DNA from 4 places in the Paenibacillus sp. FSL R10-2734 genome. Region 1 is predicted to be linked to each of the others. Evidence: riboswitches for the same ligand, from Rfam matches in the RefSeq annotation. Region 1 holds a riboswitch; each other region holds the start of a gene.
What was found. Region 1 has a riboswitch for cobalamin ahead of NSS67_RS00030 (anaerobic ribonucleoside triphosphate reductase). Riboswitches for the same ligand answer to the same signal wherever they lie in the genome.
Positions count from the first base shown of each region.

Region 2: it holds a riboswitch for cobalamin, as region 1 does, so the genes downstream of both, metE (5-methyltetrahydropteroyltriglutamate--homocysteine S-methyltransferase) here and NSS67_RS00030 (anaerobic ribonucleoside triphosphate reductase) in region 1, are expected to answer to the same signal.
Region 3: it holds a riboswitch for cobalamin, as region 1 does, so the genes downstream of both, NSS67_RS30520 (S-layer homology domain-containing protein) here and NSS67_RS00030 (anaerobic ribonucleoside triphosphate reductase) in region 1, are expected to answer to the same signal.
Region 4: it holds a riboswitch for cobalamin, as region 1 does, so the genes downstream of both, NSS67_RS29880 (DUF4430 domain-containing protein) here and NSS67_RS00030 (anaerobic ribonucleoside triphosphate reductase) in region 1, are expected to answer to the same signal.

Region 1 covers NZ_CP150170.1:3,267-5,472, forward strand. Annotated here, with positions in the region: gene NSS67_RS00025 (MTH1187 family thiamine-binding protein) at 1-84, opposite strand, end outside; cobalamin riboswitch at 457-691, shown strand; gene NSS67_RS00030 (anaerobic ribonucleoside triphosphate reductase) at 926-2,206, shown strand, end outside.
Region 2 covers NZ_CP150170.1:2,653,414-2,655,619, reverse strand. Annotated here, with positions in the region: gene metE (5-methyltetrahydropteroyltriglutamate--homocysteine S-methyltransferase) at 1-1,012, opposite strand, end outside; cobalamin riboswitch at 1,166-1,372, opposite strand; gene NSS67_RS11475 (undecaprenyl-diphosphate phosphatase) at 1,471-2,206, opposite strand, start outside.
Region 3 covers NZ_CP150170.1:7,026,919-7,029,124, forward strand. Annotated here, with positions in the region: gene NSS67_RS30520 (S-layer homology domain-containing protein) at 1-804, opposite strand, end outside; cobalamin riboswitch at 970-1,171, opposite strand; gene NSS67_RS30525 (hypothetical protein) at 1,637-2,206, opposite strand, start outside.
Region 4 covers NZ_CP150170.1:6,876,969-6,879,174, reverse strand. Annotated here, with positions in the region: gene NSS67_RS29885 (glycosyltransferase) at 1-511, shown strand, start outside; cobalamin riboswitch at 633-835, shown strand; gene NSS67_RS29880 (DUF4430 domain-containing protein) at 1,011-2,206, shown strand, end outside.

The DNA of each region.
Region 1 (2,206 bases):
CACTCGCTGCATATCCGCAACATAACTGCTAAGGCTGGTACTGCCTGTTCCAATCGGAATAACGGTCACTTCAGCAATAGGCATGAGAATACCTCCTCGAAATTGTATAGTACGTGTCTCCTTCTATTGTAACAACTCCAACGCTCCCCCACAAACAATGCCAGCGTTAGTATACCCCTCTGTTTCCGTTGAACACTCCGAAATGCGGCTTCGGCTAAGGGTACTTTTTAAAAAGTGAATTCTAGGGTCGTCTGCACTACATTTATGGACTCTTTGTGGCATCTTTTCGGAGAATTTATGAATCATTTTCCATGTGCCTGTGGATCAATTGTGGATTACTTATGGACAGCCTGTGGATCATTTGTGGAGTACTTTTGAAGAACCCGCTCCCCGCGCGGGTTTTCTAAAAAACTGTTTACAAACACAACATCTTGGGTTATTTTTATCTAACGACAACAAAATATAGTGGAGACAGGCGCTTTGATCCTTTATCGGAATTAGAGCTTAATAGGGAAGTGCGGTGAGAATCCGCTGCGGTCCCGCCACTGTAACCGGATATCCTTCCTAGGCTTTTAGAGCTTAAGAAGGACAGATCTCCCGGCAGAAGCCACTGAGGGTTAAGATAGCCCTTGGGAAGGCGCCGAGAGGTCCTACGGAAGCCAGGAGACCTGCCTGTTTCGACGACACCAACTATGAATGCCTGCGAGGAACAGGAACGGTGTCCGCATGCGGTCATCTTCTTTTAGAGACCACTGCAAATATCTGTATGGATATTTACATAACGCATCGGGCATTTTCTGCCATCCTCGCTAGGGGATGCTTTTTTTATGAGATCAGAACGAATATATGGCCGCTTACGGCGGTCCAACTTCTTAATGATAGGACGATAGACGTTTTTCTTTTATACTGAGAGGAGAGCTATACAATGACGTTGTTGGAGAGACAATTTAACGGTACAACAAATGCAAAAGAAGTTCTTTTAGAAGAGCTCATTGATTTAGGACGCGATATTATCGACAGCCGGGATTTGGACCTACTGCGCGAAAATGCCAATTTGAACGGAGAGAGTTTCTCCGGTAAAATGAGCAAGTTCGGTAGTGAATATTCAAAATGGTACGCCCGTAACTTTACGATGCCACCGCAGCTAGTGCAGGCCATTGAGGACAATGTCGTCTATGTGCATGATCTGGATCAATACGCGATCGGAACGACCAACTGCATTTTTATCCCGTTTGATAAACTTCTCCGTGAAGGCTTCAACACCGGCAATGGCAGCGTTCGTCCTCCAAACTCCATAATGACAGCTATGTCACTGGTAGCGATCATTTTTCAATCCCAGCAAAATGCTCAATATGGCGGTGTATCCGCTAATAAGCTCGACTATGATCTAGCACCTTATGTAACCAAATCCTTCGCTAAGCTGTTCCGTAAGGGTCTGGAATACTTTGAAGAAGGACAAGCTAGTGAATCTTTGGGTGAAATCACAATGAGTCGGACCGATCTGGCGGAGTTATATCCGAAATCGTTCCGTTATGCACTAAAGGAAACAGAAATCGAAACACTACAAGCGGCGGAAAGCATGGTACACAATCTCAACACCATGTCCAGCCGATCCGGTGGACAAATACCGTTTACGAGCATCAACTACGGTACTTGTACTTCACCAGAAGGCCAGCTTGTGATCAGTTCTCTGCTAACCGCAACGATGAACGGACTTGGCAGCGGAGAAACACCAGTGTTCCCGATTCAAATTTTCAAATGTAAGCAAGGGACCAATCAACAGCAAGGCGATCCTAACTATGAACTGTTCCTAAAAGCGGCTGAATGTTCTGCGCGCAGACTATATCCGAACTTTGCTAATCTAGACGCTCCGCTCAACTTGCAGTATTATGATCCAAGTGATCCTGATACGGAATTTGCTACAATGGGCTGCCGAACTCGCGTGCTAGGCGACCGTTTTGGGCGTAATCATTGCTCCGGGAAGGGCAACCTTTCCTTTAATACACTGAATCTGGTTCGGCTCGGTCTGGCACACGGCACAATAACAGGCCGACGCAACGTCGCAGACGAAGCTGGCTTCTATGAAGATCTAAATCATTATATGGATATTGCGCTGGAAGGTCTTCTCCATCGGTTCCACATCCAAGCCGCACAAAAAGCTAAAGCGTCCGATTTCATGATGCGAGAAGGCGTCTGGGAAGGCGGC
Region 2 (2,206 bases), 2.7 Mb from region 1:
CCTGAACAGTAACCGGAACATGCAGCAAACTGCAAGAAGGCTGTAGAATAAGACGTTCAAGCGGTACATGTACACTCAGCTTCTCTAGCAGCTGCAGCTTAGCGTCCAGATCCGAGCGCCAAATGTTGCGTCCGTCAATAATACCCGCTCCCAGCCACTTATCCTCTGGCCAGCCAAGCCGTTCAATAGAAGCGAGATTCGCTCCACCATCATGCACAAAATCAAGACCCAAGCCTTGTACTGGCAGCTCTAGCAGCGCCTCCAACGGTTCAGCCGCTTCAAAGTAAGTTTGCAGAATAATATTCAAGCCCGGCACTGAGTTAGAAATTTCTGTATATATCGAATTAAGCAGTGTTAATTCTGCTTTATTTATTCCTGTAACAATCGCGGGCTCATCGATTTGTACCCAGCTTACCCCTTCTTGCTTCAGCTCTTGCAACAGTTGAACGTAGACTGGAAGAAACCGAGCGGCGATCTTCGCAATATCTGCGGATGCAAAACCTTTTGACAGCTTAAGGAAGGTATACAGGCCTAAGATCACAGGTTTCCCCTCAATCCCCGCCTGAGATTTGGCAAAGCGATAAGCAGCCAGTGGTTTATTCTCGGTCAGACGCGGCGTTTGGGCACCGATCTCTGGAACAATATAGTGATAGTTCGTATTGAACCATTTAGTCATCTCGCAGGCTGTAGCCTCAGCATTCCCTCTAGCCATCGCAAAATAAAGATCAAGCCCAATGTCGCCACCATCATATACATAACGTGGAGGTACGATCCCGAACATTACAGCTGTATCCAACACATGATCGTAAAATGTAAAATCATTTACCGGAATGAGCTCAATACCTGCCTCCTGCTGAGTTTTTAAATGCTGAAGCTGAATTTCTGCCATTTCAGTGCGGAACTCTTCCTCATTTAATTTCCCTGCCCAAAAAGCTTCTAACGTTTTTTTCCACTCGCGATTTTTCCCGATTCTTGGATATCCAAGATTGCTTACTTTTACTTTGTTCGTCATTTCGTAGCTCCCCTTCACCATTTTCTAATTTTTGACCCGATACCTGATGCTTCCCTATAAAAAAGAGCGCCCTTCCCTAAAAAAGTCAAAGGGAAAGACGCCCATAATATACCTATGGCTAACGTCTAACACCTTCCTATCTTCCGTAGGTGAAGCAGTGCTGTTGAAACAGGCAGGTCTCCTGGCTAGCGGTGTCAACATCCTTAGCAGTCTTCCCAGCAGTAGTAAATTGCCAGTGACATATGTTGCTATGGACTCTTCCGTTACAGTGGCGGGACCGCATCGGCTTCGAACCGAATTTCCCTATTAAGCCTACCGGACTACTAATTTCCGGCAAGCACCTGTCTCCTTATAATTAATAAAGTGTGTGTCTTAATCTGATGCCATCATACGTGAAAGCCCCCGTAATCTGCAATAGATTACGGGGGCTTCTGTTATATCGATTCCTTATAACGGATTTAGAAAAACACGAAATATACTACTGCAGCAAGTATTATCCGGTATATAGCAAACGGTAAAAGCTTAATCCGGTTGATCAACTTCAGGAAGAAACGCATCGATAACAGCGCAAACACAAAGGCACTGATAAAGCCTGCGATGAAGAACGGTAGGGCATCCATGGTGAAATATTGCCAATTCTTCATCAGTGAGAGTAAGCTGGCCCCTGCCATAATCGGAACAGCCATAATAAATGTGAAATCAGCAGCGGCGCGATGACTCATACCAAGGAGGACACCACCAGAAATCGTCGACCCGGAACGTGAAAATCCCGGCCATAACGAGAAGCATTGGACCAGACCAACACCTAGTGCCTGCTTGTATGTAATCTGATCGACACTCTCCGTTTGGATCTTTTTTGGTCCAAATAGATCTGCAATAATCATCAATACAGCACCAACTACTAGACCGATTAACACGGTGGATGTAGAGAATAAATGCTCGTCAATATAATCGTTAAACAGAACGCCCAGCATACCTGCTGGCACTAATCCTACAAGCACCTGTGCAAGCTTAAGGTGTCCACCCTTCTCGAGCTGTGGCTGCTCCTCGGTTACAGGGTCCAACTGCTTGCGACTGAAACGCTTTAACCCCAGCAGTTCAATGAACCTATTTCTAAAAATAACAACAACCGCTAAGATAGAACCCAATTGTATAACCACTTTGAAAGTATTAGCCGTATATTGCCCAAATAAC
Region 3 (2,206 bases), 310 kb from region 1:
GGCTATTAGAGCAAATATAGGGCCATTAATCCCTTGCTTCTTAACAAAATCAAAATCAGCGAATGCCTTTCTTAAATCATAACCTGCAACATTCGTGATATCCTTCCCGATAGAGGCAAGTCCTAGAATCGCTCTGGAATTCTCTGTGCTTTTAGTAGCATCGAGCTTTCCATCCTCACTTATTAATTGTTTTACACTATTAGTTAGATTGTTGTAGTAGAGATTATAATAACTACTTGGTACTGTGTAGTTGGCCCGTGCTAATGAAAGAACTGACCAATCTCCGTAATCTGTTGCAAATTGTGGATTCTTAACGCTTTTCAAGATATAAGCCAAACTTCTATCTAACTGATCTTTGGCAGTAATATTGTAAATAACTTGATACGTTACATCTACTGCTTTGTTCTTTGCTCCATCAACAGCCGTTACTGTTATTGTATTGCTACCTGGGTTAAGAGACGCTTTGTATTCACCATTAGTAGCATTTAAAGTGACCGAATTAACTTTTACAGACGGAACAATATCTTTATATACGTTATCTGTTACAACTACTTTGAAGCCTACATCTCTACTCGAAAATTGCTGGTTATTTTGTATACCTTCTATTGATATAGTAGGGCTCTCAGTATCTGGCTCTTGCACTACCACATTGCTCTGTTCTACTACAGATTGATCAAACTCCGTTGTCACTACTACAGGATCATTATTCGCCCCATTCGCATGAGCCGGAACTACACTTGTAGAGAACGTCGTGATAAATACAGCTACAATGAGTAACCAAGCTAAAAACTTATTTTTCTTCATTTTTCTTTAACCCTTCCCTTCATTTCCTATGATAAAAAACAGAGTAAACTTCTTCAGCAATACAAAAAAACCACTCAACATAAACGTCGAGAGGTTTAAGATAGTGAACCGCAATAAAAGCAGGCATATACTATATCAAGCACCTCTCTATCGCTCGTAGAGTTTGATGGTGTAACAGAAACAGGCTGATATTCTGGCTCAAGTATCATCATCCTTGCTACCTTCCCAGTTTCCCAGTGGCATATTACAAGGACTCCTCTTTCACAGCGGCGGGACCGCGCGGGAATTACACCCGCTTTCCATTTAACCAATCTATGATTGTTCTTTCGAAACATTCATAATTGGCACCTATTGCTAATATTAAATTTTCCATCCCCCATCATATCTAATATATATGCTTTTGTCATGTTATATTTGTTTTTTTACGTAAATGAAAGGATTGATCAAGGGTGTAAGCGGCAGGGGGGAGCTTAAAGATGCTAATGGCTTGATGGTTGACTTAGCAGTAACGATAACCGCTGAATAAACCTGCAAAAGTACATCTTTTAATGATACGAGGAGGACAGGAGCATGATTCCTACAAATCTGCAGTTATTTTTGCTCCTGAAGAAGATTTCGAGTCATAAATGAGGATATTCCTGTACATACGCAGTTTTTGATCTTCATGAAGAAGATATCCCATTAAAAAACTGTATCTATGCAGGCTTTCTCTAGTCCATCGGGAGGTACAAAGCGAAAAGTATGGATGAATAACATTTTACATTGTGGGATGTGAGCCGTGGACTCTTGAAAGTTTTATATAGCGAGTAGTTGGCGATAATCTCATTGAATATCAGATGATTTTAACCACAATATACTCTTTTTCTCTCAGCTCAAAGCCATCCTCCAGTGACAAAGAAGCCAGATCAAAGATGCGATCAAGCTTTTTATTACGCGGATGATCCTCTTCCTCTGCCCAACATGTATAAAGCTCAAACTCAGAGCCTGATACTCCATAATCTGTCATAACCTTAAATAGCTCTCGACAACACTTAAGTGAAGCGTTATACGATCCGGTTAGCGTATCTTTCAGCTTAGGAGATACGGAGAAGCCGCCCCAATTAGGTGAAATCCGGTACACAAACGGACTCCGAAAATGCATGCGAATTACCTCGTTCCAATACCCAAGCTCCTCAATAAAAATGCCCGCCGCATCCTCTTCCGAATCATATACAAGACAATCCTCATCTCTAAGATGAGATAGATCTACGATATCATCCAGAGGAATCATACCTTGATCACGCAGGGCCTCCCTCTGCCTTAAATACTCTGGGGAATTTTTCACTTCGTTATATGTCTTAGATGACAGTACACTGCCTCTTTCTCCTAACGGAAGCTCTGTAGCCGAGCCTATGTAATGAAA
Region 4 (2,206 bases), 460 kb from region 1:
AGGAGATAAAGGGAGCAGCGTATTGGTGTTCACCTTTGCCAACGCGGATGATTGTGTCCAATTTAATCCGGCGGAGATTAGTCTAATGACTTCATCCAATGTGGTGGATAAGAGCTTTAAGGTTGCTGCTAGCAATGGAACTTGTCCAGTTCCGTCAACAGATGAGTCGGATGAGGGAGAATTGTCCGGTGATTCGGCCACAGGCACTACTGATGGAACGGTAGAAGATGCAGATGCTACTAACGCAGTCGATGCATCTCCGTCTCCAACGCCTTCAGCTGATGCTGAGGACAATACAGTTGTGCCTTCAGCGACAGCTGTTACAGAAGGGGTAAACCCATCCTATCAGGTGGAGGTTACCTTGGAGCCGGGAGCGACAATCGTAGAGAAAAGCATGATCAAGGCAGGTAGATTTACTTTGATCGTAGATCCCGCTCCAAACGGTACGCCAGATGTTGGTTCAAGTGCTGAACCTTCGGCAACGGCAAGTCCGGAAGGAACAGCTGAATAAAGGAATTCATGATCAGCAGGACTATACCAAAAGGTTTGGTTCTGCTGTTCTTTTTTTGTTGCTCAACCAAAGCTTTTCTATAGACATGCTGTGTATTAATAGATATGATTATGAAAACAAGATCATACATATTGGAAAAGGTGCAGACTCCGACTAAACCTGAGTCTGCTTAAAAGGGAAGTCCGGTGTAAAATTCCGGCGCGGTCCCGCCACTGTAAATGTGGAGCGTCTCTTCTATAAACCACTGTCAGCAGTTAGGACGGGAAGGTGAAGAGAGGCAATGAAGCATTAGCCAGGAGACCTGCCTTTTTCGTGAGCGTTTCTATTCTTCGTGGGGTAAGAATGTGGAACATATACAGATAGACTCTGTGGTCGTAGAGGTTCAAGCGCCCCAGCCTCGATTTGTTATTTTCCCGGGCCGCCCTTCATAGGGGCGGTCTTTATGTTGTGCGCTCTTATTTTATGTAGTATCCATTCCTTAATAGAAAGAGGTTGAACAATGAAGAAGATATTCTCCTCCAAGTTTTTTGTACTTGGACTGGCCATATTCATGGTCATTTCGATTTTAGGAACATCTCTTGCTCCGGCAGGAACAATCTTTGCAGAGTCCGGTGCTAGCACCGGACTGGAAGCCTCTAATGATTCAGCTGCTAATGCTGAGCGGATTAATGTCGCGGATGCGACTTATACGGCTGCAGAATTTATTTTAAAGGGTGGCGTGCAGTCGGATTGGCAAGCGATAGGTCTAGCGCAAGCGGGATATAAACTGCCAGCAAGCTACCTACTAGCTCTTGAGAATAAGGTGAAAGCTGCAGAGGGGAATTTCGCGAATGTAACAGAAACTGCGAGAATCGTACTTGCAGTAAGAGCGATAGGTGCCGATCCTACTAATTTTGCTGGAAGCGAAACAACTCCTGGCTATAACTTAATAGAGAAGATCTATAATCATGACAAAATCAGTGGACAGACACTTAATAATCCAGTATATGCTTTACTTGCGCTGGACTCAGGTAAATATAACATTCCATATAACGCGAAATGGACAGTGGATAAGCTCGTTGCTGAGATTCTCTCCAAGCAAAATCAAGATGGTGGTTTTGCCTTAACTACAGGTGCTAGTGAGCCTGATATGACAGCTATAGCTTTGACCGCTCTAGCGGCGCATAAGAATAGCCCAGAGGCCTATACAGCAGGACTACAAGCCGTGGCTTGGTTATCCAATGCTCAGGATGCCCATGGCGGTTACGGAGATAGTGCTGAAAGTACAGCCCAGGCTATCCTAGGTCTCACATCCTTCGGTGTAGATCCTAGTGGATTAGAATATACCAAGAATAAAGTGAGTCTAATCGCTGACCTACTAAGCTACCGTCTCGCTGACGGAAGCTTCGCTCATAGCCGTGGTGGAAGCAGCAATGTTCTATCCACAGAGCAGGGGCTTCAGGCGCTTGTTGCTTACAATCTGCTCCATAAAGGTAGTAATAGCAAGCTATATGATTTTTCTAAGTCATCCGTTCAGAATTCATTAATCTACGCTCCTGTTACTATAGAAGGTCCTAATAGTACATTAGCACAGGGATATGGATATGCTGGAAACGCACTTGAAGCACTGGAGAAGCTGGCTCTTCAAAAGAACTTGCCGATCACAAATCCATCCGGTGCTTATGTCACAGGAATTGGAAACGTTCTGGGTGGAAG